Regions from separate parts of the Priestia sp. YIM B13491 genome, predicted to be linked through region 3. Evidence: riboswitches for the same ligand, from Rfam matches in the RefSeq annotation. Region 3 holds a riboswitch; each other region holds the start of a gene.
What was found. Region 3 has a riboswitch for S-adenosylmethionine ahead of metE (5-methyltetrahydropteroyltriglutamate--homocysteine S-methyltransferase). Riboswitches for the same ligand answer to the same signal wherever they lie in the genome.

Region 1 (7,670 bases), on a different contig from region 3:
GATGAAAACTGGCTGTATAAAGAGCATATTTCCTATACAAACTTATCTTCAAAAAGCTTCAAAGCTTTCCACAGCGGAGATATTACATCTGCCCCTAAGGGAGCATGTGAATTTATTGACTTGCATATCCCTACTGTTCTAAAAAAAGGCGGCCGTTATGTATTAATGAACGTTTATTCATTTTCCATTCAACCTTTTGTTATGCTCCCCGAATGCTTTGGAGGATGGATGATGAGACAGCACGTAGAGTCCGGCGAAATATTCGAACCTTCTACCGTACAAAATAAAGTAGATCTTGCTAGTGATTCCACCATTTCCATCCCTTTAATTTTTGATTTACAAGAGCGAAAATTAATCTGGACGGATATTTCACTGCATCATCATGTTGAATTTCAAAATAATCTTGAACAAAACAATGGATCTCTCTCTCTTATGGGAAAAGCCATGACAAAGCTTTTGAAGCCAACGCTTTATGATCTTTTTTCATTTCACGCACAAGCTAGAGGAACACTTGTCTATGACAAACAAAAAGCTGACACTATTTATTCGCTTGATGAAGGTATTACTCCTTATGATATTGAAACAATTATTGAAACCTACCTAAACTAATTATTTATAGGAAATTAAGAACAAATAAAATAAAAGAAAAGACCTCTTTCCAAGAAAGAGGTCTTTTCTTTTATTTCACTAGCTTTTGCTCAGTCTCAGCTGAACCTTGACTTCGTTTATGAAATCCTTTTGCGTAGTACGCGATAATAAGACCGATAAACCATAATGGTCCGATGACAACTGCAATTCTTGTATCTGGATTATATGCCATGAGAACCACTACCAGCGCTAGGAACGCAAGTGACACATAAGATGTTAACGGAAATAAAGGCATTTTATATTTCAGCTTTGCCTCTTCACCTGTTTTTAACGTTTTGCGATACTTAATTTGAGAAAGCAAAATAATTCCCCATGTCCAAATCGCACCGAATGTTGCAATGCTTGTTACCCACGTAAATACCTTGGCAGGCACAATGTAGTTTAACGCTACTCCGACTAATAGCGCACCTGCTGATGCTAAAACAGCTTTTCCCGGTACGCCGCCTTTTGTAAGCTGGCCATATCCTTTTGGCGCTTCTCCGTGTTCTGCTAAGTTAAACAGCATACGGCCTGTACTAAAAATACCGCTGTTACAAGAAGAAAGAGCTGCTGTTAGTACAACAAAGTTAATGATACCAGCCGCCGCTGGAATGCCGATTTTTTCAAATGTTAATACAAACGGGCTTCCCTGTGAACCAATTTCTTGCCACGGATAAATCGACATAATGACAAATAACGCACCGACGTAGAAAATCAGAATACGCCAAAAGACAGAATCAATCGCTCTTGCTAGAGATTTTTCCGGATTTTTCACTTCTCCCGCGGTAACGCCGATCATTTCAATTCCTAAATACGCAAACATGACCATTTGCAGCGACAGCAAAATACCTTTGAATCCGTTCGGGAACAGTCCGCCGTTGTCCCACAAATTTTTAATACCAGTCGCAACGCCGCCGTTGCCGATTCCAAACACAATCATTAATAATCCAACGGCAATCATTAACACAATCGCTAAAATTTTAATAAGTGCAAACCAAAATTCCAGTTCACCATATGCCTTAACAGCTAAGAAGTTAACTGTTGTCATGATGACAAGCGCCGATAACGCCCAAATCCAGTTTGGTACATCCGGATACCAATATCCCATATAAATACCAACGGCTGTAATTTCAGCCATACATGTTACAACCCATAAAAACCAGTAGTTCCAACCTGTTAAATAACCAGCAAGCGGCCCTAAATAGTCGCGCGCGTACTTGCTGAATGAACCTGCAACAGGTTTTTGAATCGCCATTTCCCCAAGTGCTCTCATAATAAAAAACATAATCATTCCGCTAAATCCGTACGCCAATAATATTCCCGGCCCTGCTAATTTAATAGCAGATGCAGATCCAAGAAACAGCCCTACCCCTATGGCTGCTCCTAAGGACATCAGCGTCACATGCCTTTCTTCTAACCCGCGTTTCAATTCTTTCCCCTGAGTTTTCCCCTGCATAAACGTCTCCCCTTTTTCCAATCTGTCAAAACGAGATGAACACAGCCTTTTTGTTAGCGCTTTCATATAAGTTTGTGCTAAAAGACAGCTAGGCTGTATATTTGTATTCTATCACCTTTCTCTCACTTTTCTTTTGTCGAAAAACAAAAAAATTATCGTATCATTTTGTTTAAACACACAATTAGACGTAGACACTGCTTTTTTACTATGTATTTATTATTGCACCTAAGTAATAGTATTTTTTTAAAAATAGAAAAACGCCGACTCAATTCCGTCAGCGCATCGTTCATTTTATGCTTTTTTATAAAAACTAGCATTTATCTCGCGGGTTCAAAAGTTTTACAGCCAGGTTCTTCCGTTTCAGAAACATGGTGACTACTTTCAGGACTCACAACGTAAATGGACTCTGCACTGCATTTATTTCCGGATTTCCAATACATGCACTCATTCACTTCACATAATACACCTTGGGCCACTGTTATCCCTCCTTTTTTTGTCTTATCTATTTACTACCCGAAATATAACGCTTCTAACATTTACACGTAAAAAAACCGCTTGTTTATCAAGCGGATCTTTTTATTGCGTGTGTTCAACATACTGTTTTTTAGCTAAATATAACTCACGGCTCAGCGTGATCCGCCGTTCTCTCAAGCGGCTTAATTTAGCCTGAAATTGTTCGTTAGTTGGCTCTTCTTGAATCAAGCGATACGTAAAAGAAATATCTTCATTTAACTGTTTAAAATCTTCCCATATCTCTTGAACGAGGGCGGATTGTTTGTCTTCAAATGAACGATTTTGCTGCGTTTTTAGCGCAGCTAAAATTTCCTGCTGCCACGTTTCGTCTTTTATTTCTTTGGCTAATAAGTATAGATCTAAATAATCATCAGTGCTTAACGTTGTTTGTCTATTGTTCAATGTCATCACCTTTTCCACACGAAATTTTTCTTCCTAAGAAGAGGGTTTCATCATAGAAAAAGATTCCTCTCCTTATCTATCAGAGCTAGGCTATGCTGGAATTAGCACCATTCAATAATTGTGGTTGCTGAGGCTTCAAAGGGCCAGTCCCTCCACCTCTCTAGATAAGAATATTTCGTTTTTAAATTATTTCTGACTATTCTAATATGTTTTGTAGGTTACGTCAATAGCTTTTCAATAAAAAGAAAAAAGAAGTAAAATATGGTATGCTTTCATAAAGGATGGTGAGCACATGAAACGATATCTGTTATCTGCTTTTTTGGGAAGCCTGCTGCTGCTTCTTACTATTGCTTTTTCATCTACTTTCCATATTGCAATTGTCAAAACAACCGGAAGCATTGGAGGGATTATTTTAGCAGCGGCGGCTTTGATTATGAACGCGCTTGAAGATCCCCCCTCTTCAGACAATACAGGTGGAGGAGCCGTTGAAGTACTAGATAAAGGTTCCGTTTGGGCTACTTATTTACTTTTACTTTCATTACCGAACCTCATCGCATGTATAACATCTTATGTTTTATGGACTCGCTGACATTCATCAACGTTACGGACGTTTTGCCACTTGGAAGCTCATTGATATTTGTTTATCTACAAAGCCAAGTTCACGATACACATGCTGTGCAAAATTCCCAGCATGAACGCTGAGTCTGATTTCAGGGTATCCTTTGATAGACAATTCATCAATTGCTTTTTGCATTAACGGCTTGGCTAGACCTTGCCCGCGGTATTCCGGTACAACATATAATTCGTAGATAAAGCCAATTTCTTCTTTTGAAAAGAAGTCGGCAGATGGGCCGATAAGAACCCAGCCTGCGAGTTTATTTTCTTGTCTTGAAACTAAATAATAACAGCCTTTTTCAAGGGCACTACCAACTAGTTCATTTACGCGTTCTGCTGACGGATGAAACTGCTTCATTGTTCCTTCAAACAGCGCATCAGCAGATTTTTTCCGAATTTCTTGTATTTCTTCTTCAGTAGCTTTTGCAATCATTACGATCTCTCCTTTCGTGTTCGTTTTCCACATACGAGGATAAATTCCTGCAAAAAAAGTCTTCGCCTAAGCGAAGACTTTTATTTAAATTCAAAATGTTCTTGATGATTGCCTCGTTCGTCCGTCCAGTTAATCATAATGTCTAAACCTGCCGCTTTTCCAGGAACAGCAAAATTCGCATAGCGAAAACGCTGACCGCTTTTGCTTAAGTTAGACCGTTCAATAGGAGAAAACAAGCTGTATTTCGCCTTATTTTTTCCTTCGTGCCGAAAAGCTTGGACCTGCACGCGCTCTACGTCTTTTCCAATGTTTTCAACGGTTAATCCATATGTATGATAGACGTTATTTTTCCACTTTAGCTGATTATCTCCCGTCATGCTCGCTTTTGTGAGTTCAACTGACCATTGTTCAGATGATTTCTTCATTGGAAGCTTCTCAATCGAAAGAGCGCTGACATGAATGGCTGCAAAAGCAAGCCAAACAAAACAAAAAGTGCTGACTGTATAAAATAGTCTTTTCATAGATTCTGATCTCCTTAGAAATTTTAGTAGTAGCATTTCCTGTTCACTTAAAAATTATGATAAACGCTTTAACAAAAAAGCCTCTCCATTTAGGAGAAGCTTCTTAAATTAATGCATAAGCAAATCTTTTTGTTTGGCTAATGAGTGTTTTGTATATAAATCTCTTTCAATCGCATATTTAGGACGCTGTTTCACTTCGTTAAAAATCTTGCCAATATATTCTCCGACAAGACCCATTCCCATTAGCTGCAGGCCGCCTACAAGCCAAATCGATAAAATAAGAGACGTCCAGCCGATTTGCGTATGATCTAAATATTTTTGAATCAGCGCATAAATACCAAACGCAATACTAAAGAGAAAAGAAGCTCCTCCAAGCAGCGTCAATAAGCGTATCGGCGCTACGCTAAAAGATGTAATCCCGTCGAATGCAAAAGCAAGCATTTTCTTTAGGGGATATTTTGATTCGCCCGCTGTCCGTTCTTTGCGGTCATATGTGACTTCCGTGGAGCGAAATCCTACTAATGGTACAAGGCCTCGTAAAAAGACGTTGCCTTCTTTATATTTCATAAGTTCACCAAGAGCACGTTTGCTCATGAGACGAAAATCGGCGTGATTTTGAACGAGCTGAATTCCTAGCCTATTCATAAAACGGTAAAACCCTACTGCCGTGGTTCGTTTAAAAAATGTATCGGTTTCTCTGCTGTCTCGAACACCATATACGACTTCATACCCGAGCCAATATTTCTCTACAAAAGTACGAATAACGCTGATATCATCTTGCAAATCTGCGTCAATGGAAATGACGCAGTCAGATTGCTTATGGGCTGCTTCTAGTCCTGCCAGCAAAGCATTTTGATGTCCTACATTCCGCGCTAGCTTCAACCCTTTTACAAACAAATTGCTGCAGCTTTCTTTTTCAATAAGCGACCACGTGCTGTCTTTGCTTCCATCGTCTACAAATAAAATGGTACTTTCACTTGATACAAGACGTTCATTTATCAGTTCTTTTATTACAGTAGTTAATTGAAAAGATGTTTCTGTGAATACTTCTTCTTCGTTGTAACATGGAACAACAATTGTTAAAATAGGTCTGTTCATGTTATTGCCCCCTTACTTTGCTTCATATACATACACTTTCCAAGCGGACTGTTTATCGTTAAACGCTTTTAAAAAGTGCAAACCGTCACTTTCAGCATTTTCAATTGGCACAGCTGAAAAGATATAGCGACCGCCCATTTTTTTAAATTGGCTGATATTAAGCTGCAAATGACGGATTTTTTTCGTTGAGTCTTTTCGGTAATCATATTTTTTCCCTAGCTCGCTAACAAACACATAGCAGCGGTTGCCCCAGTGATCATAGTAACTTTCTAACTTTTTATTTTTATCAAGCTCTTTGGCAATGATTTTGCGAAACTCATGTTTATACGTTAACGGATAGAAGTTGTTATACGTATCGAGCGTATAAAAGCCGTTATACTGAGCAATTGATGGATGAAGCCCAATGCTTGCTACCCGATAAGATGATTGAGGTTTCCCTATATATCTGCTGATTTCATCGAATTGATGGACAGCATAAAATTCTTTGACTGACGGCTCGTGATTGTAGCGATAATAAAGTTCAGGATTCGCTATAAACAACACAAGCAGCTGTAAAACCAAACACACCCACACAAACTTTTTCCACGCCTTGCCCCTTTTCCATAAAACATAGCCGCCAACGGCAAACATCAAATAAATAATGAGCGGGCGTAAAAAATGAAATCTAGCAAAGTTAAATGTATTAAAAAGCTGATATTTTTCTTTTAGCGGCTCCCATCCTTTATAAAACCAAAACGCATACCAAATCGACAGTAGTAGATTAAGAATAAATAACTGCAAAAACGTTTTTTCAAGCTTCCCCTTCTGATTCCGAGCAACGATCCAAAGTACGATAAAAGAAAGCGGTAAAATCACAAAGGTATGAAGCGTCATTACATGCGTATGCCCAAGCGTATAGTTCTTAAAAGCAAGGCGAACGGAATGTCCGAAACTTAGAGTAGAGCTTAAAAATTCATTTCGACTCGTCGGGGCCTCGGGAAATAAAAGAGAATCAACAAGCCGGTATTCAATGAGCAGAAATACAGCGGTCATCGCTGCAATACTGTTTAAAAAAGGAATATTCCACGTTCGTTTTTTCACCGCATCTCTTAGCCATAGCAGCCCCATCGCCGTTAAAAAGAAGAAAAATCCTAGCACAAAGCTCGCGTAAAACGGAAGCAGTAAAAGTGTAAGCCATTCCTTCCACGTTCCTTCGCGGTTTCGAATGGTTAAAAATGCCCACAGCGCCAGCGGCTGTCCTAATGTACTCAGCATGCCCGAAGGCCAAAAAGGCGTAAGTGCAAAAGCAAGTGATACAAGCACTCGAATCGCATAAGCATCCTCGCTTTTAATAAAGTGCTTTTTTAATAATAAATACATTCCAATTAAAGCAAATACACGCGTAATCGTTTGGCTGAGGCTGTACGCCAGCATGGTAGGAAACAAACCATACAGCCACTGAATACCGCTGAATTCTGTTCCAAACGTATTCCTCGGCAATCCGTTAATGATTTGAGGCAATACGGCATGACTGGAGCCAAACAGCTCTCCGCTTCGATGCAGAACTTTATACCACGTAATATTTGAGTCTAAATTATCATGCACGCGTATATGTGAGTTTTCCCCGAGCAAAAACATAGGGGATACATACGCAAGCAGTAAAAGGAAAGCGATAATAAGCAATGTTTTTTCTTTATTCATAGCTGTTTCTTTCTTCATCTGTTAACACCTATTTCCATTTCATAATTACTAAAAGCTAATCGTGTACAACGACTGCTTCTTTTTTTGCATTAAATACAAAGTATTTTTGACCCGTATAATTTAAAAGCGTATACAGACCTGTTCCGATTAATATACCGACATCTTTTTTGAACGGATGCACAGCAGCAGGAAGTTGATGCAACAACCAGCTGGAGAACTGCAGTCCAATATAGTAAGACAAGCCGTAGCAAACGCCAATAACCAAAATAAAACGCAGTATGCTTGTAGATAAATGAACTCCGCTTTTAAACGTAAATATTCGATT
Region 2 (7,670 bases), on a different contig from region 3:
TTAGTCGTTGGCGTGCATGGACCTATTCAAGCCACTTATATTGTAGTGAATGATCGATGAGGCTGGGACAAACGTATTTTAGGCGAAGTGAAAAACGAACCGTGAATCAACATGTTTGATTCACGGTTCGTTTTCTTTGTTATGTTGAGCATAGGTTTTAGCTGTTTCATTCCTTCTAGCAGTGGATTGGAGGGCAAGGCAAAGACTCCTGCGGAAAGCGAAGTCTTGCACGGAAACCAACTGCGGTGTCACAAGCGGTTCAGCTAGCTCATGCATCTCATTTGTTCGTCTTTAGATTGGATTCATTTTGTTATGTCTCAGCCTCTTTTATTCATGCTCCATTTCTAAATAGCGGGATAATGTGAAGAAATGTCGCATTTTGAATAAACGTGCCTAATTTTAAAAAGGTAAAAAGCAAATCTTGTAGAATATTAAGTCTATAGATAAAAGGTGGGGAAATGGGAAGTGCAAAAGAAAGGAGCAATGAGCATGTCACCACATAGAGAATTAACATCTGAAGCTGCGCAAAAGCAGCAAGATGAATTACAGCAGCTACGAGCTATTTTTAATGACGTATTAGATGCCATTGTCGTATTTGATGAGTATTTTCAAGTTATAAATGCAAATGAATCAGCCTGCGGGCTGTTTGAAAAAACAAAGGATGAGCTATTAACGTATCAAATGAAAGATTTTCTGATGTATTTTCCGTATGACATGATTGAAGCATATTATCCAGCACTTTTAGAAGAAAGCTATTTCAAATATGAAGGCGCGATGACGCTTCGAAGCGGCATGATGAAGCATGTTGAATTTACTTCACACAAACATAGTCACATGTCGGGCATTATTGTGTGTACATTTCGGGATATTACGCAGCACAAAATGATGGAAAATGAACGGTTTATTAGTCATCATATGTTTATGGATGTATTTAATGAAGCGGTAGACGGAATTGTCATTTTTGATCGAACGGGTCAGCTTATCGACGCGAACCCTTCATTTTGCGAACGATTAAATTATACAAGAGCACAGCTTCTAACCAAAACATTAGAAGAGCTTGTAGAACCTACTTATCATTATAAGGTGAAAAAATTATGGAGAACTCTGCATCAAGAAGGAAAGACAAGCGGCGAGCTACCGATCAGGCTCGAAAATGGAGACGTTACTTTTTTTGAATTTACCACAACGGCTAATATATACAGTCAATACTATATGTCCATTATGAGAGACGTGACGGAAAAACGGCTGATGGAGCAGCAGCTGTTGAGAAGCGAAAAAAATTTCAGGGCTATTTTTGAAAATGCGATTGAAGCGATCTTGATTTGGAGAGATGATGGTGAAATCTTGAACGCTAATCTTGCTTCTTCGCGTACGTTTGAGCTGCCGTTAAACAAATTAATTGGAAGCAATTTGTATACGTTTATCGATACAAAAAGCTTTAGTGCGTTAAAGGTGCTCCAAACGTTTCAAACAAAAGGAGAAATTCGTAATCAGCTTCCTTTTTACATGCCAAATGGAGAAATCAAGCAGTTGGAATTCACAGGGAAAAAAGGCATTATAGAAGGAGACCATTTAACGATTTTTCGAAACATCAGTGAACGTACAAAAATCGAACAGGAGCTTCGAAATAACGAAGAGAAATTCAGACAGATTTTTAATGGTTCGATCGATGGGTTAGTTTTATGGGACGGCAAGCGAAATATTATTGATGTAAATTCTTCTCTTTGTGATATTCTAGAACTCAGCAAAGAGGAGATTTGTGCGCACTCCATGGAGGATTTTATTTCTTCAGCGAATTTAGATGCGGTCATTGAGCATAAAGAAACGATTGAGCAAAAAGGGGAAGCTGAAGGAGAGATTACGTACGTTACGGGGAACGAAAAAGTTAAAAATATCGAATTTTCCACGAAAAAAGATATCTTGCCAGGTCTATATATGACGCTTTTACGAGACGTAACGGAACGAAATCAAATGCAGGAGCAGATTCGAAAATCGGATACGCTTCAAGTAGTCGGACAGTTAGCAGCTGGGATTGCGCATGAAATCCGCAACCCGATGACAGCTTTAAAAGGGTTTGTTCAGCTGTTAGAAAGCAGCATTCAAGAAGATCATTCTCTTTATTTTGATATTATTAAATCCGAATTAAAAAGAATTGAAACCATTATTACAGAGTTTCTAGTACTCGCTAAGCCACAGGCAGTAAAGTTTGAAAAGAAAAATTTAGGTGCGGTTGTTAAAGAAACGATCGATTTATTAAATGCTCAGGCGCTTTTAGAAAATATTCAGTTTGAACTAAGTGTGTCCCCTCAGCTGCCAATGGTATACTGCGAGCCGAACCAAATTAAGCAAGTACTAATAAATGTCATTAAAAATGCAATTGAAGTCACGTCAAACGGAGGAAAAATTTTTGTTGATGTCTCCTCTACAGAGCCGCACTACGTGACGGTCTCCATTCGAGATCAAGGAGACGGAATGCCCGAAGAGCGCATCAAGCGCTTAGGAGAACCATTTTATACGACAAAAGAAAAAGGAACGGGACTCGGTTTGATGGTCTCATATAAAATTATCGAAGAACATAAAGGGCGCATTGAAGTGGAAAGCAAAATAGGAGAAGGCACAGCTTTTCATGTTATTCTTCCAGCCTAAATAGAAAGGATAAGCAAGTATGTACTATGGAGAAATGAATTTATTTTCTGATTTGAAAATTTATATTGTAGCCTCGGAAAAAGGGGTTCAACATATTTGGTTTGATAGCGATGATCATAATGAGCAGCTTAAAAAACTTGTCCATGACGAGGATTATCACCATGTGAAAGAAGCGAAGCGACAGCTGCAGGATTATGCTGAAGGGCGCACGCTAACATTTGATTTGCCTTTGGATATAAAAGGAACAGACTTCCAAAAAGAAGTGTGGTTAACGCTTGAACATATACCTTATGGACAAACGTGGTCTTACAGTGAGGTAGCGGAGTCTGTTAATCGCTCTAAAGCCGTAAGAGCTGTGGGACAAGCGAATCGTCGAAATCCACTGCCTATTATTTTGCCTTGTCATCGTGTGATTGGCAAAAATGGAGCTTTAACAGGTTATGCAGGCTCGCAAACTCATATAAAAGAGAAGCTATTAATGCTTGAAAGAAATGTAGCAAAAGGTGCTCTGGAGTTAAAATAACTATTCACCGTCTAATTTCCAGCCTTCTCCTTGCACAAAAACACCGTCAATTTGCTGAGGAGAAGGGAGGGAATTTAGTTCTTCATCTTTGGATAAATCGAATAGCTGATATTGCTGCTTACGATTCAGCGCTTTGTTTTTATCCGTTTTTTGCTCTGAACTCATATTTACTCTCCCCCTTATTCAAAAGAAATCCCCTATAATATATGTAGAAAAGGAAGAGAGTACTGTTACAATTGTGTTACAAATGCAGGTGGAAATCAGTGCTCAATAAAAAAAGCCGCATAGCAGCGGCTTTTTTTATTGAGCAGATTGCAGCAAAACGTTTTGAATGGATTCAAAAGACGGGGCATGGATAATTCCATGCTCTGTAATAATGGCCGTAATCAGTTCGCTTGGCGTCACATCAAAAGCTGGATTGTACACAGAGATTCCGTCTGGAGCAATTTGCGTATCCCCAATGTGTGTGACTTCTTTAGGTGAACGTTCTTCAATAGGAATGCTGCTGCCGTCTTGAATAGATAAATCAAATGTGGACTGCGGCGCTGCTACGTAAAATGGAATACCGAATGCTTTCGCTAAAAGAGCAAGTCCATATGTTCCAATTTTGTTAGCCGTATCGCCATTTGCTGCAATGCGGTCAGCACCTACAATAATCCCATTAATTCCTTTTGTTTTAATGGTATGAGCGGCCATATTATCCGTAATCAGCGTAACGTCCACTCCCGACTGCTGAAGTTCCCATGCTGTTAAGCGAGAACCTTGAAGAACGGGTCTTGTTTCACAGGCAAATACTTCAAGCGGAATATCGCGCTGCTTAGACAAGTGAAAAGGTGCTAAGGCTGTTCCATAATAAGCTGTAGCAATTGAACCAGCATTACATATTGTCATGATTTTATCTTTCTTTTTAAATAAAGAAAGAGCATAATCTCCAATTCGGTAGCACGTTTCTTCATCTTCTACTTGAATTTGAATAGCTTCATGAACAACTTTTGTTTTAGCTTCATTAACGGACGAAGCGGATTCAGCGCTTTTCGCTACGCGCTCCAATGCCCAAAATAAATTGACGGCAGTAGGGCGTGAACTAGCTAAATACTGTTGATCAAGAGCTAGCTTTTTGTTAAATTCCTTGACTGAATCTGTGTCATAGCTAAGCACAGAAAGAGCAAGACCAAAAGCCGCCGTAATGCCAATTGCAGGGGCTCCGCGTACTTTCAAGGTAGTGATAGCATCCCATACGTCTTTAATGGTTTGCAGCTTAATATATTCAACTTTGCCAGGAAGCTGCTGCTGATCTAATAAAGTAATATATGATTCATTCCATTCCACTGAGCGCGGAAGTGATAGTGTATTTGTCATGCTGATACCGATCCTTTCATTGTGTACATTATTCGTTATCGAAGTAAATGTTCAAATTGATTTGGTGAAACGTCTTGTTGGTGCAGAAGCAAATAGCGTCCAATTTTTAACGCAGTACGTTTAGCGTTAATTTTTCTTTCCTCTGAAGAAATTTCGTCTAAGTCCGCCACGTGAGCTAAGCCAATCGTACGTCGAATGATTTCACATCCTGCATATCCAACAGCATCTTGCCACGTTTGCGTTAAAATTTCATGTAATAAGCGCTCATCTTTAGCGAAAGGTTCAGTGCTTTCAGAATGCCAAAGCGCAGTAAAGGTATCTTTGAATACGTTCCATGTGTTCGTAATGTGTGCAAATAACGGTTCGCGATTTGTTTCTCGAGAAAGAGCATTTAAAAATAAATTCGCAACAAATTGCCCTAAATCGAATCCAAACGGACCGTAGAAAGCAAACTCCGGATCAATCACTTTCGTTTCTTGACTGCTAGCAAAGATGCTGCCTGTATGTAAATCACCGTGGATTAGCGTTTGCGCATTTGTTAAAAATTTATATTTTAATTTTGCTGCTTGTAGCTTTACATCACTATCATTCCACAATTCTTCTACATCAGGACGCAGCGCTTTTTCAAATTCATTTGTATCAATATCAAAAAAAGGATCTGTAAAAACTAAATCTTCCGTAATATTGCATAAGTCGGGGTTGCTGTACTTAACAACTTCTTCTTTTTTATCCTGAGGCTTTAAGGCGAAATCAGACGTTTTGAACGCAATATGTCCTAAAAAAGAACCGATATGCTGTGAGAGCAGAGGATAACTTTCACCTTGAATAAGTCCGGCACGAGAAATCGTTAAATGAGACAGATCTTCCATGACCGTAACAGCAAGCGTTTCATCGTGGTAATAAACAGCGGGAACAAGTTCTGGCGTAAATGCACCGAATTGCTTGAGCGCATTGCTTTCAATTGTGGCACGGTTCAAGGATAGAGGCCAGCTTTCGCCTACAACTTTTGCATAGGGAAGTGCTTGTTTGACGATAATGGATTTATTCGTTTGATCATTTATGATGTGAAAGACGAGATTTAAGTTACCGTCACCAATTTCACGGGCAGTCAGTGCTTCTGTAGCATCAAAAAGACCTAGCTTTTTCACAAGTTTGATTGCTGAAATTTCTGTTAAAGGCTGATACTTCTCTGTTTTTGTTGTTGACATCGGAATCCCTCCATAGTTTATTAAACTGATTCGTTTACTAAGTTAATAGGTTTAAGAATATATGGAGGCTTTTATAATTTTAGAAAATATAAAAGCCTCTTTCGTTGGAAAGAGGCTTGATTGTAGTGTTCAAACCTCTTATCTGCCAGAAAAAATTACTTTCTGTTGGAATTAGCACCGTGCCTTTGTAAAACATGTTTTACGGGTGTGATCCATCTTAGGATGGAATGACGGTCGGTTGCTGGGCTTCACAGGGCCAAATCCCTCAGCCAACTCTTGATAAGAGTACGATTACTTATTCAATTTTGATTTGTTTGAATATTTTATGATATCTGGTGAAAATCGTATCATGCAAAAAAACGGCTGTCAATACATAATTAATAAAATTCTGTACGGCGATCTGTAAAGACAGGAATTTGTTTACGAATTTCTTTTACAAGTTCCAGGTTAACGTCAGCACTTAAAAGTTCTTCGCTATCGCCAGCTTCAGCGATTATTTCTCCCCACGGATCGATGACTAAGGAATGTCCGGCAAATGTGTTATTAGGATCTTGGCCTACACGATTACACGCGATTACATAGCATTGATTTTCGATTGCACGGCTAATGAGCAGGGCTTTCCAGTGGGCAAGTCTTGGAGCCGGCCACTGAGCGACAACAAACAAGACTTCTGCTCCGCTGCTAGTATGAACCCGTATCCATTCTGGAAAACGAATATCGTAACAAATAACTCCTGCGCACAGTGACTGTTCAAGTGTAAAAAGATTTTTTGCTGTTCCTGCTTCTAAATACAGGTGTTCATCCATTAATTTAAATAAGTGCAGTTTACTGTATTGTGATACTTCACGACCTTTTCGGTCAAAAATATACATCGTATTCGTGACACCTTGCTCTGTTTTTTTCGCAATCGAACCTGCCACAATATTTACTTCGTTTGTTTTAGCAAACTGAGAGATTAATTGCTTGGCTTGCTGCCCTTCATCATCTGCAATTTCGTCTAGCCGAGTCAAATCATAAGCTGTATCCCATAGCTCAGGAAGCACAAGGATATCAGGGTTTTCTTTCAGGGCTTCCGTCATTTTTTGTTCGATATATTTTCGGTTTTTAGTTGGGTTTCCAAACGCAATATCAAGCTGTAAACACGTAATTTTTACACTCACTTTATCATCCGTCCTTTTTTTAGTAGTTGAAAAAAATGACTTTACAAGTTGAGTATTACAATATATTATTTGTGACTAGAATTTCAAGAATTTTTTGAGAAGGTGTGCGATGATGAAACAATTTGAGCAATCGGAACTATTAAAAAGTTTACCAAAACAATTTTTTGCATCACTTGTAGGCAAGGTAGGAAAAGTAATGGCCCAAGGGCACGACGTTATTAACTTAGGGCAGGGAAATCCCGATCAGCCTACTCCTTCACATATTGTAGAAACACTGCAAAAAGCAAGTGCTAATCCTATGCATCATAAATATTCTCCATTTCGGGGGCACCAGTTTTTAAAAGAGGCCGTTGCGACTTTTTATAAACGAGAATATGGCGTTGATGTGGATCCCGAAAAAGAAGTAGCTATTTTGTTTGGCGGGAAAGGTGGACTTGTAGAAATCCCGCAGTGCTTATTAAACCCTGGAGATACGGTGCTGGTTCCCGATCCTGGATATCCTGATTACTGGTCTGGAGTAGAGCTTGCAAAGGCAAAGATGGAAGTGATGCCGCTCACGGCTGAAAATCATTTTCTACCCGTATACGAAGAGATAAGTGAACGTGCTAAAGAACAGGCAAAGCTCATGTTTTTAAACTATCCGAATAATCCTACTGGTGCAGTAGCAACGGCAGAATTTTTTGAAGACACCGTGGCGTTTGCTGCCAAGCACGATATTTGTGTGGTACACGACTTTGCCTACGGAGCAATTGGATTTGATGGTAAAAAGCCAAT
Region 3 (7,670 bases):
TGGAAACTAATTTAAATGTGCGTTCTGCTTACAAGAAGGTAGTGACCTTCATCAACAATTTCTCATATAAATAAGTAAGCTTGTTTACTTTTAACTAAATTTATTTATTAATAGGGGGATTAACTAGTTGATGAATTTGACGCTTCATGAACGTTCTGAAAAGTTATTAAAGCAAAGAATTAAACAATTAAACCCGAGAGATCCATTTAACTTTGTTTTTATGGGCGACAGCAGAGGTGACGGACCAAACGATAATTGTTACACGATGAGCGGTGAATTTGAGCTTGTGTTAAAAAAGGCGGTAGAATTGAACCCGCTGTTTATTATTCATGGGGGAGACACCGTCTATACAGGGAAAAAAGAGTATTTGGAGCATTTTGTTAAAGTTGTTGAAAAAATCGCACCAAACATTCCTATGTTTGTATGCGTAGGGAATCATGATGAATTAAACCTTGAGGAAAGCAACCTAGAAAACTTCAGAGCTACTATCGGAAAAGTACACTGGGTCATCGATATTCCTGTCTTCAACTTCCGATGCATCGCACTAAATAATATTATCAGTCCCAAGAATAAAATATATGGATTTACAGATAGAGAGCTGAATTATTTAGAGCAGCAGCTGGAGGATGCTCCTCGTAATACCGTTTTAGCTATGCATGCCCAGCCAAATATTGGCCGGTGGACAAACCTTGAAGGGTTTCCTGTAACGACTACTCAAAGTCAAGAATTTTTTGATTTAATTCAAGAACACCGCGTGAAAAAAGTGTTAGTCAGCCACGTGCATGCGTATGACGAGCAGTTTATTAGAAAAAACAGAAACGGGTCGTTTACGCTTGGAAGAGGCACTGATTTTGTATTGTCAGGAGGCGCCGGTGCCCCCCTTGATTTTGAGCCGCCTTTAATTTTAAACAATTATAATTTTACGGAGTTTTTTGTAAGCAGGTACGACATTTTAGGACCTCTTCTTTGGAAGGATTTTGGACGACCTCGAAGAAATTGTTTGTAAAAACAAGAAAGTAGAAAGCTAGGTTCAAAAAAAGAGGCTGGAACAAAAGGGTTTTAGACGAAGTGAAACGAATCATCGATCAAGATGTGTGATTAGTGGTTCGTTTTTTGGTTAGGGTAAACGTAGGTTTCATGTGTATAGGTCTTTCTAGCAGGTGATTGGAGGACAAGACGAAGACTCCCGCAAAAATCGAAATCTCGTACGGAAATCAACTGCGTTGTCACAAGGGATTCAGCTCATGTATCCCATTTGCCTTTAGATTGAATTCATTTCGTTATGTCTCAACCTCTTTTGGAAAAATGTGCATAACTCTTAACGAAACCTTGTAGCAGAAGGCTAAGTCAAACGTTATAATAGATAATGAATGATGATATATTCTCTATATTTGTCATATATTTGTATTACATATGTAATTAAAGAAAAACATTCACTTGATATACTGTTTAATGACTTAACTTTATCTTAACATTTACAGTGAAATGCCTGCTTATAGAGGCTTAGAACATACACAGCAAATGGAGGAGCAATCATGGCAAACGAAAAGATGCAAGAAGGACTTGATCGTTTTATCAAGGAAGATTTAAATGACCTTTTAGGTAGACTGTTCCCCTTAATGGACCGGGAGTGTGCCGAAGAAAAAAGAAAGCTTATCGAAACAGCGGTAGAGTATATCTATTCGTCAGGATATCACCAGGGAGCAAAAGATTTAATTGAAACACATCGAAAAGATGATTACAAATTGTTAAGGCAAAAATTAGCGTCAGCACCTCCTGAAAACTGATTTTTTAAAAATTTTTTTGACAACATAAATCTAAGGTGTTAAAATGACTCTACATTCAAAATATTATAAACAATTAAAACTCTTATTGAGAGAGGCGGAGGGACTGGCCCTGTGAAGCCCGGCAACCATTTAACATTCTTGTTGAAAAGGTGCTACATCCTGCAAAGCGTACAGCTTTGAAAGATAAGAGAGGATTTCATAGATACTATGCCTCTCTATTCGTGATAGAGAGGCTTTTTATTTTATGTGAATATGTTTTGAATGAACAATTTTATAAAAATGCATCAGGTGCTGTGTAACGAATGTACGCAGCTTAAAAGGGAAGACCGGTGAAAAGCCGGCGCGGTCCCGCCACTGTAATGGGGAGCAACTTATTAACCACTGTTTCATGTTGAAATGGGAAGGGATAAGAAGCGATGAACCTAAGTCAGGAGACCTGCCTGTTGTATGCACTTAAGCTCTACGGGATATAGAGAGGAGTGAGGAATACGTGTTGAGAAAAACAGGCTATCTCAACTTTAGTTAAGTATGCGTATCATCTCTCTTTTCATTTCGAAAAGAGAGATTTTTTAGTTTACCGATAAAAAATATACAGGGAGTGGAAAAAATGAGCAGTGTAAAAAGTTCAAACTTAGGTTATCCAAGAATTGGTGAAAAACGAGAATGGAAAAAAGCGCTTGAGCAGTTTTGGGCAGGAAAACTAGAGAAAGATATCTTTCTGCAGGAAATTGAATCTCTTCGTCTAGGGCATCTGAAAAAACAGCGTGATGCAGAAATTGAATTGATTCCAGTCGGCGATTTCAGTTTATACGATCACGTGCTAGATACAGCGACTATGTTTGGTCTAGTGCCAAAGCGCTTTGATTATGACGGAGGACCGGTATCGCTTGAAACGTATTTTGACATCGCCCGAGGAACAAAAGGTGCGGTAGCCTCTACGATGACAAAATGGTTTAACACAAATTATCACTACATCGTACCAGAGCTTGAGGAATGTACGCCGTCTCTTGTAGAAAATCGCCCGCTTCAGTTTTACAAAGAAGCAAAACAGAAGCTGAATATTGAAGGCAAGCCCGTGATTTTAGGTCCAGTAACATTTGTGAAACTGTCAAAAGGATATAAAAAAAATGAGTTTAAAGAAATAGTTGAACAATTTGTTCCTCTGTATGCGACTATTTTAGCTGAGCTTCAGGCAGAAGGAGTAGAGTGGGTACAGATAGATGAGCCGATTTTATCTACAACGCTATCAAAAGAAGACCTGGCACTTTACACAGAAGTCTATCAAACTTTGAAGGAAGCGGCACCGAATGTAAAAATCATTTTGCAAACGTATTTTGACAGCGTTGATCACTACAAAGAAGTTGTGTCTCTTCCTGTTGAAGGAATCGGTTTAGACTTTGTGCATGACCGAGGCGAAAATCTCACGGCTCTTAATAAATATGGTTTTCCGAGTGATAAAGTGCTGGCAGCAGGAGTGATTGACGGACGAAACATTTGGCGTGAAAATTTGGACGAGCAGCTTTTAACGATCAGTGAAATTGAAGAAGCCGTATCAAAAGATCGTTTGATCCTGCAGCCTTCATCAAGTCTACTACATGTTCCTGTCACGGTGAAAAATGAAGAGACGATTGATCCAGTATTGAAAAATGCGCTCTCTTTTGCAGATGAAAAGCTGAAGGAAATTACGCTGTTAACAAAAGCGGCGCAGCAAGGAAAAGAAGCAATAGAAGAAGGAATAAGCGTAAGCAAGCAGGCAATTCAAGCATTAAATGGATCATCTTTTCGAAATCATCAAGACGTGCAAAAAGAGCTGAAGCAGCTGCACAGCTATAAAGCAGAGCGACAAGCGCCGTTTGACGTGCGTCAGCGCGTTCAGCAAGAAGCGTTTCAACTGCCGCTTCTTCCAACGACAACGATTGGAAGCTTTCCGCAAACAAAAGAAGTGCGAAAAGAGCGTCTAAAATGGCGTAAAGGCGAGTTAAGCGATGAAGCATATGAAGCGTACATTAACGAGGAAATAAAAAAATGGATTGAAATTCAAGAAGACATCGGCTTAGATGTCCTTGTGCACGGAGAGTTTGAGCGTACGGATATGGTCGAATACTTCGGTGAGAAATTAGGAGGCTTTCAGTTTACGAAGTTTGGCTGGGTGCAATCTTACGGTTCTCGCTGCGTGAAGCCGCCGCTTATTTACGGAGATGTATCGTATGAGCAGGCGATGACGATCAAAGAAACGGTCTACGCACAGTCTCTAACCAATAAGCCGGTTAAAGGAATGCTGACGGGTCCGATTACGATTTTAAACTGGTCGTTTGTGCGTGATGATATCCCGCGCTACGACGTGGCAAATCAAATTGCGCTTGCTCTTAGAAAAGAAGTAGAAGCACTTGAAAGTCAGGGCATTTCAATGATTCAAGTAGATGAACCGGCGCTGCGTGAAGGATTGCCGTTAAAACGAGAAAACTGGAACAGTTACTTAAATGCTGCGGTGTATGCATTTAAACTAGCGACGGTATCGGTGCAAAACGAGACGCAAATTCACACGCATATGTGCTATTCGGAATTCGAAGAAATTATTGATGCGATTAAAGCGCTGGATGCCGACGTGATTTCTATTGAAACATCTAAAAGCCACGGCGAATTAATTTATGCGTTTGAAAAACATACGTATAATCAAGGAATTGGACTTGGCGTATATGATATCCACAGCCCGCGTGTACCGAAGCTTGAAGAGCTTCAGCGAAACATTGACCGTGCTCTAAAGGTGCTTGATCCTGCATTATTTTGGATTAATCCCGACTGCGGCCTTAAAACAAGAGGAATCAGCGAGACGGTTGAAGCTTTAAAAGTGATGGTTGAGTCTGCAAAACAAACCAGAAAAAATTTATTACAAAACGTTTAATAATAAGAAATTAAAGGACAAGCAGTGTAACCGCTACACTGCTTGGTCTTATGGGATTTTAAAAGGCCAAAAATATCCATTGACACTTCCCGTACATTTTTGTATCTTTTTAAAGGTGTTTTTAAAATCAGGGAGGTACAACATGAGTAACAACAGCACGCAGCACGTTAAAATTGTAACAGCGGATCCATCAGCGCTAGGTCTATTCGGACTTGCCATGGTAACACTTGTTGCATCGTTTCAAAAGCTTGGGGTAACCGATGGTGTTTCATTGGTATTGCCATGGGCGATTTTTTTAGGCGGAATAGGACAGTTAATCGCGTCTATGCAAGATTTCAAACATAATAATACCTTCGGCGCAACTGCTTTTGGTGCCTTCGGATTATTTTGGCTAGGTGTAGCTATGACATGGCTTATTCAGCTTGGAGCATTTGGGGAAGCGCTCGCAAAAGAAGCGGATCCGAAGCAGCTCGCATTTGCTTTTGTCGGCTACTTGATTTTCAGCGTTTTTATGACAGTTGGAGCAATGGGCACTCATAAAGTATTATTTATTATTTTTGTGTTAATTGATTTCTTATTCATTGGATTATCGCTAAGTACATTTGGTGTGGCATATGAATACACGCACTTACTAGCAGCAGTGTCAGAGCTATTGATTGCTCTGTTTTCATTCTATGGATCTGCAGCGGCTGTATTAAATACTCACTACGGTCGAGTTGTGCTTCCGGTGGGCAAGCCGTTTGGAGCATTTATCAAATAATCAAGATGTTAATTAAAAAGCGAACTAGGGTTGAATTCTGTATGATGCAGAGGTCAATCCTTTTTTGTTTGGGCATTTTTATATATAGTAGAAAGAGATAGTTATATGTAATAGAAGCTTTTAGAGAAAAAAGAGAAATACATAATGAGAGGAAACGTTTCAATGATTATAAGACAAGTGGATGAAAAAGATTTAAACCAATTAATTACGTTAGAAAACAAAGGCTTTACACCTGAAGAAGCTGCCTCAGAACATGCATTTATCACGCGGATCAACACCATTCCTGATACGTTTATCATCGCCCAAGAAAATGAAGAAATAATCGGATATGTGAACGGTCCCGTCATTTCAGCTCCGTTTATTACGGATGATTTGTTTGAAAAAACGATTTCGAACCCTGAGACAGGCGGTTATCAAAGCATTTTAGGAATTGTCGTAAATCCCAAGCATCATCACAAAGGAATTGCCAGTATGTTGCTAAGAGAGTTTGAAAAACAAGCGCGGAACAAACAGCGTTTAACGGTTACTTTAACATGTAAAGAAGAATTGATTCCGTTTTACGAAAAAAACGGATATATCAATCAAGGCGTTGCCGAATCTCAGCATGCAGGCGTGCAGTGGTTTAATATGAGTAAGAAGCTTTAACAAACAACGAAATAAAAAAGCACAAGCTTCCTTTAAGGAGTTTGTGCTTTTTTATATTAATTTCTGTGTAGTTATTATAAATATGTAAAAGTAAAGGTGGTATTGACATGAATAAGTACGGCTTTTTTATTGAGAGGGTGAACAGGTGTTTAATCTATTTCGTTGCTTCTAGCGGTTGATTGAAGGGCAAGGCGAAGACTCCTGCGGGAAAAGCGGCACAGGTGAGACCCCGCAGGAGCGAAAGCGACGAGGAGGCTCAGCGGCCGCCCGCGGAAAGCGAAGCCTTGCACGGAAATCAACGGCGGTGTAACAAGGGATTTATACTCAATCATTTTTCTCATTTTTTCGTCTTTAGACTGGATCAATCTCGTTATGTTTCAATCTCTTTTTTAGGTAGGTAAGAGACATTGACTTGTCAAACATATTTGACAGTAACAAGAAAAATAATATAAGATATGGATGTAAAAAGTTTTTTACATTTTAGAGATGAGTGATGAATGGTGGAAAATCGAATTAAAGAACTGCGTAAAAGCAAACGGATGTCTCAAGACGAACTGGCAAAAGTATGCGGCGTATCGAGACAAACGATTAATGCAATTGAAAACAATAAGTATGATCCAAGCTTAACGCTAGCTTTTCAACTTGCTACAGAGCTTGGAGCAACAGTAGATGAGCTGTTTTTATTTCATAAATCATGATGAGTTAGTTAAAAAGAGAAGGTAATGTGAAGTAGTGATCTTACTAGTAGAAGTTTTAACATTGCTGTAAGCTAAAAGCACCTAAGTAAACAGTAGATCAATATTACTTCTATCACTTTATAAAAAAGAGATTTACAGAGCAACGGTGGTGAAAGGAATGAAAAATCGAGCTGCCGGAGTAGCTCTTACAAGTACGGGCATGTTACTGTTGATGGTAACGTTAGTACTTCCTGTTCCGGGATTAACGTATAGTTTACTTGTAGGAAGCAGCATTGTACTAAAAGGCTGCGGAACAGGAGGAATAAAAAGGTGTATCACGTGAATGCAGCGTGATGTAGAAAAGGAGGTTCCTTTTGAAAAAAAGAACGATTATTATAGCTGCACTTTTATTTATTGTCGTATTTTATTTTACATATACCGGGAAAGCCTATCAGTTAAAAGACGTCATAAAAGTAGATGAAGCAAACGTTACGCGTATTGAAATAGATACGGACGAAGGAAAGCGTGTAGTAGACGATAAAAAGAATACGAAAGAGATCGTACACTCTTTGTCACAGATAGAAGTAAAAAAAAGCAAGGAGCTCGACCCAAAGTTTGACCGAGCTTACTGGGTAAAAATCGTTGAAAACGGAAAAGATGCGTACGGTTTAACGATTTACGATGATGATTACATAAAAGCGTTTAGCTTTAAAGATAAAAAACAGGCGACATATACGATTGTTAAAGATCAAAAAATAGATGTTAAAAAGCTGTTTTCAACTAAATAAACGTGTAAACCTACTAAAAAAGACAGCCTGCGCTGTCTTTTTTTATAAAAATAATAGATTGAAAATTTAGATTATTTTAAGCGGAATTAATCCTTGCCTATATAATTAATA
Region 4 (7,670 bases), on a different contig from region 3:
CATTAACAGGTGTACAAATTAATCCTCTTCCATGAGTAGCCATAAAGTTAATAACCTCAGGCGTCGTTTTTTCGGCTAATGCAATAAAATCTCCTTCGTTTTCTCGATCTTCATCATCGCATACAATAACCACTTTTCCCTTTTTTAACTCTTCAATGGCTTCTTCTACTTTATGAAACATCTCTTTCACCTCACTGTTAATTTGTAAAACCATGCTGCTGCAATAAATCCTTCATGTTACCTGAACGATTCGAGGCGCCAGGAGTTGACTTATTTGTCATCATCTGATGCATATATTTAGCTAACATATCGCATTCAATATTCACTTTGTCTCCTCGCTGTTTGTCTCCTACGACTGTGTGAAGCACCGTATGGGGAATAAGAGAAATAGTAAATGATTGGTTGCTGACATCAAAAATAGTAAGACTTGTTCCGTCTACGGAAACAGATCCTTTTAACATCATAAATTCACGAAGTTCAGGATCGACTTGAATTTCATAATAAAAGGCATTTCCTTTGCGTGTTTTGCTTACAATGGTTCCAATTCCATCAACGTGTCCGCTAACGAAATGCCCTCCAAACCGGCCATTTGCAGCCATCGCCCGCTCTAAGTTAACACGTGATCCAACGGTTAGAAGCTGAAGGGTACTTGCTTTAATCGTCTCCGGCATGACATCGACCGTAAATTCATTTTGAGAGTAAGCCGTTACGGTTAAACACACGCCGTTAACTGAAATACTGTCCCCTAAGTTCACATCTTCTAACACGGTCTTCGCATCAATCGTAAGAACAATTGCTTCTGTGGCCTTTTGAATACGTTTTATTTTTCCAATTTCTTCAATGATACCCGTGAACATTTTCTTCACCTGCCTTGGCGCTATTCCAACTTCTTATACCGTTTTGAAATAGCAGCTGCTTTTTTTTCATATTTATCTTTCCCCCAACCACTGAAAATAAAAAAGCCCCTTGAACAAATGTCCAAAGGGTCGGCTGAGCTGAATCAGTTTTATCTATGCAAAATTCCGCTAATTGTATACGAAATAAACAGTTATATTTTGTGTATAAAAACAAGGGTAGCTTTAAAAAAGGCAAGCGTGTCCCTTATTAATTCAACACAAAAAAACAACTGTGCTTCCTGATCCTTCTCCCATCCAGACTTTTACTGTCGGCTCTAGATTTTAACTAGATCCACCGCTAACATACATCGTATGAAAACGGGTCACGGGCTTAAAAGCATACGCTTTATCACCGCCGGTTGGGACTTACACCCGACCCCGAAGGATAATATATTCGACTGCTAGAGTCTTATTTGTTTTACATTATAGCAAAGTAAAATCGACTTGTCACATCATTTAACTTCGTTTTTTCACATCTATTCTTTAAAATCCAGCTTTTAGCTTATTTTTTCTTTTTTAATACATAGCATCCATACAAAAGCTAGTCCAATATAGCCAAATATCGGATACAAAAACTCAAGAAGCTGGGCATATCCGAATTGCCCAATAATAAAGCAAGCCAAGATAATAAATGCAAAAGCTTGTTTGTCATTCAGGGGAAGAAATGACTGAATCTGCTTAGCGATTCCAAATACATTTCCAATCAATGTAGTAAAAATCTCGCCTAACACAACTACCGTAAATAAAACATTCACCCACGCTGAGATATTTTTAACAACGGCACTCATCGGAATATCAAGTTGAAATGAATAAGGCAAATTGGAAAGGGCAAGATGAGTAGAAACAAGCATAAACGTAAGTACACATCCTCCTATTACGGCCCCTTTTTTAATCACGCTCCTATCTTTCACGGAGCTTCCTAATGGAACTAAAACAGCCTGAGCCAAAGCTAGATTTAGGGAAATATATAAAAAGGGACTAACCGCCCACTTCCACTGCGTGACGAGCGTTAAATCCGGCTTCGTTTGAATCAGTGAGAAATAGCTGATATTTGGCACAAAGATGATAAAAGCAAATGAAAGCATCATCGGCACAACAAGAGAATTAACCATTAAAATACCGTTAATTCCTTTGGCGATAAATATATAAGTTAAAACAATTGTAAAAATCATCCCAACAGGAGGCCATAGCCCGAACTGTTCTTTTCCTATTGCTCCCGTACTCGCTAGCATGACTGAAGTTACTCCAAATAAAATGACAATCATTACACCGTTTACCGCTTTTCCAAGCACATCACCAAATAAATATGTATTAAGCTGCTGATAAGAAGAAGCCCCAATTGCGTGCGAAAGCAGCATCATTTTCGAACCTAGCCAAATAAAAAACAAGCCGCTGACCAAAATCCCGACCATTCCAAGTTCCCCGTACTGTGTAAAAAATTGAACGATTTCCTTGCCTGTTGCAAAACCGGCTCCTACAACAGTGCCTACATACGTAGCAGCAACCTGCAGCGTGAGTTTCCACCTTTTCATGCCCATCACCCTTCTACCCTTCATAGTTCACTATATGTAGAAACGGTAAAAAAAAGACGAGCCTTTTTACGTGTAAATCTACGCATATCCCAGCGCTTGTGCCTTTTCGTTTATTTTTTATTTTTCATTTTCTTTTTGTATTTTTCACAAAAAACTCCTTAACCCCTAACATAACAGTCATTTCCAAACAAAATATACGGATATTTTCCCTTTAGCTTTTAAATTTTCCTCAATATTTGCTGGAAATTCACAATTTACTGTTGTATAATTTCTAAAAATCAGATAAATTATTAAATAAGTATTCTTTCTATTTAAAAAAATATGTTTCAATTATATACAATTGATTCTTATCATGAGAGGTGGAGGGACTGGCCCTTTGAAACCTCAGCAACCAGTCGTTAGAGACATGGTGCTAAATCCAGCAAGCAATTTATTGCTTGGAAGATAAGAAGGCGAAAAAAGTCTTCTTCTTAAGAAGACTTTTTCTATTTTATCGGCATATTGCATAAAACGAATCACTCGTGAAATAGAAGCGGAACAATTTAAGGAGGTTTTGACATGGGGTTACTTGAAGATTTAAAGTCTAAAATTTTAATTGGGGATGGTGCCACTGGTACCCTCCTTTACTCACACGGTATTGACAGCTGTTTTGAAGAACTAAACATCACCAAACCAGAAGAGGTTTCTCGTATTCACAGAGCCTATGTAGAAGCTGGTGCAAACGTTATTCAAACAAATACGTACGCTGCTAATTATCAAAAACTTGCCCGTTATGGATTAGAAGATTCAGTCAAAGACATCAATGTTGCTGGTGTAAAATTAGCGAAACAAGCTGCAAAAGATCAGGCTTACGTGGTTGGTACACTCGGCGGAATTCGTTCTTTCCAAAAAAACGCTATTAGTTTAGAAGAAGTTAAGCGAAGCATTCGTGAACAAATGTTTTGGCTTTTAAATGAAGGCGTGGATGGACTTTTGTTTGAAACATACTATGATTTCGAAGAATTAAAAACCGTTCTTACACTTGCAAGAAAAGAAACGGATAAGCCTATTATTACCCACGTTTCCCTGCATGATATTGGCGTACTGCAAGATGGGCGTCCTTTAGCAGATGCATTAAAAGAATTAGAAGACTTAGGAGCAGATGTTGTCGGGCTAAACTGCCGTTTAGGTCCTTACCATATGATTCAGTCTCTTGAAGAAGTACCGCTTCCTGATCGTGCTTTCTTATCTGCTTACCCTAATGCCAGCCTTCCTGCGTATGTGGAAGGAAAGCTGGAGTATGAAACGAATGAAGACTACTTTGTAGAAAGCGCACGTTTATTCCGCGAACAAGGGGTTCGCTTAATTGGAGGATGCTGCGGTACAACACCAGCTCACGTACGCGCTATGTCATCTGCCTTAAAAGACCTGCCTCCGATTACAAGTAAAGTCGTTAAAATGAGACCAGCCGTTACGGTTCAAGAGCGTGAGCAGCAGGATAAACCTCATATGCATGAAATTGTGAAGAAGCGCCGCTCGGTTATCGTCGAGCTAGATCCGCCTAAACAGCTGGGTCCGACGAAATTTTTAGAAGGAGCAAAAGCACTCGATAAAGTCGGCGTAGATGCTATTACATTAGCTGATAATTCTCTTGCCTCACCTCGCATCAGCAACTTGGCAATGGCAACACTGATGCAGCAAGAAACAAAAGCACGACCGCTTATTCATATTACCTGTCGCGATCGAAATTTAATTGGACTTCAATCTCATTTAATGGGACTTCATACGCTAGGAATGAATCAAGTGCTTGCAATTACCGGTGATCCGTCAAAAGTTGGCGATTTCCCTGGCGCCACTTCGGTCTACGATTTATCTTCATTTGACTTGATTAGTTTAATCGCTCAATTTAATGAAGGACTATCTTATTCGGGTAAACCACTTGGTCAAAAAACCAATTTTTCCATCGCAGCTGCCTTTAACCCAAACGTGCGTCACTTAGACCGAGCCGTTCAGCGTTTGGAAAAGAAAATCGACTGCGGGGCTCACTATTTCATTACTCAGCCTCTCTATTCAACTAAGCAAATTGAAGAGGTATATGAAGCAACCAAACATTTAACAACACCGGTATACATCGGGATCATGCCGTTAACAAGCGCGAGAAATGCTCGATTTATTCACCATGAAGTACCTGGAATTAAATTATCAGAAGATATTCTAGAACGCATGGACGCAACGGGAAATGACCGAATTCGCGGTGAAGTCGAAGGTCTTGCGATTGCAAAAAACTTAATTGATACAGCATATGAGCTTTTTGACGGTATTTACTTAATTACGCCGTTTATGCGCTATGAAATGACCGAAATTCTAACACGCTATATTCATGACAAGCAACTTGTTACATCAGAAAGGAAGATATAAATGAGCTCACTTATCGAACAACAACTAAAGAAGCGAATACTCGTCATCGATGGAGCAATGGGAACGATGATTCAAGATGCTGATTTAACCGCTGAAGATTTTGGCGGCGAAGAATATGAAGGCTGCAACGAATATTTGACTCGAACAGCGCCTCATGTGATTCAGCGCATTCATGAAGAGTACTTTGCAGCAGGTGCTGACATCATTGAAACCAATACGTTTGGCTCAACATCTACCGTACTTGATGAATACGATTTAGGTCACTTGGCGTATGAATTGAATATCGAAGCTGTGAAGCTTGCTTGTGCAGCCCGCGATAAATATTCAACTCCCGAATGGCCTAGGTTCGTAGCTGGAGCTATCGGTCCTACGACTAAAACACTCTCTGTTACCGGCGGTATTACATTCCTTGAGCTAGTCGAAACGTACGAAGAGCAAGCTCGAGGTTTGTTAGACGGCGGCGTTGACTTGCTTTTAGTCGAAACCTGTCAAGACATGCTGAACGTAAAAGCCGCATTTCTAGGCATTACAGCGGCGTTTGAAAAACTCAAAACCGAAGTTCCTATTATGATTTCAGGAACAATTGAGCCGATGGGAACAACTCTCGCTGGTCAAGATATCGAATCTTTTTACTTATCACTGGAACACATGAAGCCTCTTTCAGTCGGACTTAACTGCGCGACAGGCCCTGAATTTATGACGGATCATATTCGCTCTCTTTCAGACCTAGCCACTTCAGCAGTTAGCTGTTATCCAAACGCTGGACTTCCGGATGAAGAAGGCAATTATCATGAATCTCCTGATCTGCTTGCTCAAAAAATTAAAGGGTTTGCTGATAAAGGCTGGCTGAACTTTGTAGGCGGATGCTGCGGTACAACGCCTGCTCATATTAAAGCACTGGCTGAAGCGGTAAAAGAGGTTGCTCCTCGTTCGCTTGATCGCTCCGAGCATAACCATGCTGTAACCGGTATTGAACCACTTGTATATGACGATTCTATGCGCCCTCTTTTTGTGGGAGAACGTACGAATGTAATCGGTTCTCGCAAATTCAAGCGTCTGATTGCGGAAGGAAAAATTGAAGAAGCATCTGAAATTGCGCGTGCTCAAGTTAAAAATGGTGCTCACGTTATTGATATTTGCTTAGCAGATCCGGACCGTGAAGAAATGGAAGACATGGAGGAGTTTATTCAAGAAGTTGTAAAAAAAGTGAAGGTTCCTCTTGTAATCGATTCAACCGACGAGAAAGTTATTGAAAAAGCTTTAACGTACTCGCAAGGTAAGGTCATTATTAACTCCATTAACTTAGAAGATGGTGAAGAGCGTTTTGATGCAATCTTACCGCTAGTAAAAAAATTCGGTGCAGCTCTGGTTGTCGGTACAATCGATGAAACAGGCATGGCCGTTACTGCAGAACGAAAAGTAGAGATTGCCAAACGCTCACATGATTTACTTGTTGAAAAACATGGCTTTAATCCAAAAGATATTATTTTTGACCCTCTTGTGTTTCCTGTAGGGACTGGTGATGAACAATATATTGGTTCTGCTGAAGAAACAGTTAAGGGAATTAAAATGATTAAAGAAGCCCTGCCTGATTGCCTGACCATTCTTGGCGTAAGTAACGTGTCATTCGGTCTTCCTCCAGTCGGACGTGAAGTACTAAATGCGGTTTACCTTTATCACTGTACGCAGGCTGGACTGGATTATGCCATTGTTAATACAGAAAAATTAGAACGCTATGCTTCTATTCCAGAAGCTGAAATTGAGCTTGCTAATGCGTTATTATTTAACACAACTGATGAAACGTTAAGCACGTTTACCGACTTTTATCGTGATAAAAAGAAAGAAGCAAAAGTAGAAATTTCTACGCTAACACTCGAAGAACGATTGGCAATGTATATTGTTGAAGGGACAAAAGAAGGATTGCTTCCTGATTTAGAACAAGCTTTAGCTCAATATGATGATCCGTTAGATATTATTAACGGACCGCTTATGAAGGGGATGGCGGAAGTTGGACGTTTGTTTAATGACAACCAGCTGATTGTAGCAGAAGTGCTTCAAAGTGCGGAAGTTATGAAAGCATCCGTTGCCTTTTTAGAACCTCATATGGAGGCAACTGAAAATGATTCTGGAAAAGGTAAAGTGATTCTTGCAACGGTTAAAGGCGACGTGCACGATATCGGTAAAAACTTAGTAGACATCATTTTAAGCAACAATGGTTTTAAAGTAATTGATTTAGGGATTAAAGTAACGCCACAGCAGCTGATTGAAGCAGTAAAAGAAGAAAAGCCAGACATCATTGGCCTGTCAGGTCTTCTAGTAAAGTCAGCTCAGCAAATGGTTTTAACTGCCCAAGATTTAACACAATCAAGCATTGATGTTCCAATTATGGTAGGAGGCGCTGCCCTTTCCCGTAAATTTACTGACTTTAAAATTGCCCCGGAATATGAAGGTGCGGTCCTCTACGCCAAAGATGCGATGGACGGATTAGCGTTAGCAAATAAGCTGCAGAACAAAGAAGAAGTTATTCAGCTTTTAGCAGATTTAAAAACGCGGCAAGAAAAGAAAGTAACAGTTCGAGAACGCCAGCCTCAAACCGCTCAAGCAGCTACCGCTGTTTTAGAAAGATCCGCCATTTCAACGGACGCTCCTGTTTTTGTACCGGCTGATTTAAAGCGGCACGTTGTCAAACACTACGATTTGGCACAGGTTCTTCCGTATATTAACTGGCAGATGCTTTTAGGCCATCACTTAGGACTAAAAGGAAAAGTGAATAAGCTGCTTGCTGAAAAAGACGAGCGTGCTGTTCAATTAAAAGAAACCGTTGATGACCTGCTCGAACTGGCAC

Region 1: it holds a riboswitch for S-adenosylmethionine, as region 3 does, so the genes downstream of both, ACFX4E_RS04705 (hypothetical protein) here and metE (5-methyltetrahydropteroyltriglutamate--homocysteine S-methyltransferase) in region 3, are expected to answer to the same signal.
Region 2: it holds a riboswitch for S-adenosylmethionine, as region 3 does, so the genes downstream of both, mtnK (S-methyl-5-thioribose kinase) here and metE (5-methyltetrahydropteroyltriglutamate--homocysteine S-methyltransferase) in region 3, are expected to answer to the same signal.
Region 4: it holds a riboswitch for S-adenosylmethionine, as region 3 does, so the genes downstream of both, ACFX4E_RS07355 (bifunctional homocysteine S-methyltransferase/methylenetetrahydrofolate reductase) here and metE (5-methyltetrahydropteroyltriglutamate--homocysteine S-methyltransferase) in region 3, are expected to answer to the same signal.

Annotation. Positions count from the first base shown of each region.
Region 1 is NZ_JBHZOR010000001.1:916,774-924,443, reverse strand. It holds gene ACFX4E_RS04720 (TerD family protein) at 1-609, shown strand, start outside; gene alaP (alanine permease AlaP) at 680-2,083, opposite strand; gene ACFX4E_RS04710 (DUF1540 domain-containing protein) at 2,401-2,559, opposite strand; gene ACFX4E_RS04705 (hypothetical protein) at 2,660-3,004, opposite strand; SAM riboswitch class I at 3,068-3,169, opposite strand; gene ACFX4E_RS04700 (hypothetical protein) at 3,291-3,587, shown strand; gene ACFX4E_RS04695 (GNAT family N-acetyltransferase) at 3,600-4,046, opposite strand; gene ACFX4E_RS04690 (hypothetical protein) at 4,127-4,567, opposite strand; gene ACFX4E_RS04685 (glycosyltransferase family 2 protein) at 4,676-5,665, opposite strand; gene ACFX4E_RS04680 (DUF6044 family protein) at 5,678-7,363, opposite strand; gene ACFX4E_RS04675 (GtrA family protein) at 7,401-7,670, opposite strand, start outside.
Region 2 is NZ_JBHZOR010000002.1:272,563-280,232, reverse strand. It holds gene ACFX4E_RS07620 (LutC/YkgG family protein) at 1-60, shown strand, start outside; gene ACFX4E_RS07615 (PAS domain S-box protein) at 490-2,646, shown strand; gene ACFX4E_RS07610 (methylated-DNA--[protein]-cysteine S-methyltransferase) at 2,666-3,169, shown strand; gene ACFX4E_RS07605 (hypothetical protein) at 3,170-3,334, opposite strand; gene mtnA (S-methyl-5-thioribose-1-phosphate isomerase) at 3,470-4,528, opposite strand; gene mtnK (S-methyl-5-thioribose kinase) at 4,564-5,736, opposite strand; SAM riboswitch class I at 5,872-6,022, opposite strand; gene ACFX4E_RS07590 (carbon-nitrogen family hydrolase) at 6,114-6,896, opposite strand; gene ACFX4E_RS07585 (pyridoxal phosphate-dependent aminotransferase) at 7,009-7,670, shown strand, end outside.
Region 3 is NZ_JBHZOR010000003.1:650,091-657,760, reverse strand. It holds gene ACFX4E_RS14565 (metallophosphoesterase family protein) at 131-1,006, shown strand; gene ACFX4E_RS14560 (hypothetical protein) at 1,536-1,787, shown strand; SAM riboswitch class I at 1,867-1,977, shown strand; cobalamin riboswitch at 2,057-2,245, shown strand; gene metE (5-methyltetrahydropteroyltriglutamate--homocysteine S-methyltransferase) at 2,395-4,689, shown strand; gene ACFX4E_RS14550 (acetate uptake transporter) at 4,832-5,449, shown strand; gene ACFX4E_RS14545 (GNAT family N-acetyltransferase) at 5,594-6,094, shown strand; gene ACFX4E_RS14540 (hypothetical protein) at 6,270-6,404, shown strand; gene ACFX4E_RS14535 (helix-turn-helix transcriptional regulator) at 6,592-6,792, shown strand; gene ACFX4E_RS14530 (hypothetical protein) at 6,950-7,114, shown strand; gene ACFX4E_RS14525 (DUF5301 domain-containing protein) at 7,146-7,559, shown strand; gene ACFX4E_RS14520 (hypothetical protein) at 7,646-7,670, opposite strand, start outside.
Region 4 is NZ_JBHZOR010000002.1:224,499-232,168, forward strand. It holds gene ACFX4E_RS07340 (bifunctional 3,4-dihydroxy-2-butanone-4-phosphate synthase/GTP cyclohydrolase II) at 1-181, opposite strand, end outside; gene ribE (riboflavin synthase) at 198-857, opposite strand; FMN riboswitch at 1,136-1,286, opposite strand; gene ACFX4E_RS07350 (YkvI family membrane protein) at 1,394-2,428, opposite strand; SAM riboswitch class I at 2,773-2,879, shown strand; gene ACFX4E_RS07355 (bifunctional homocysteine S-methyltransferase/methylenetetrahydrofolate reductase) at 2,987-4,825, shown strand; gene metH (methionine synthase) at 4,826-7,670, shown strand, end outside.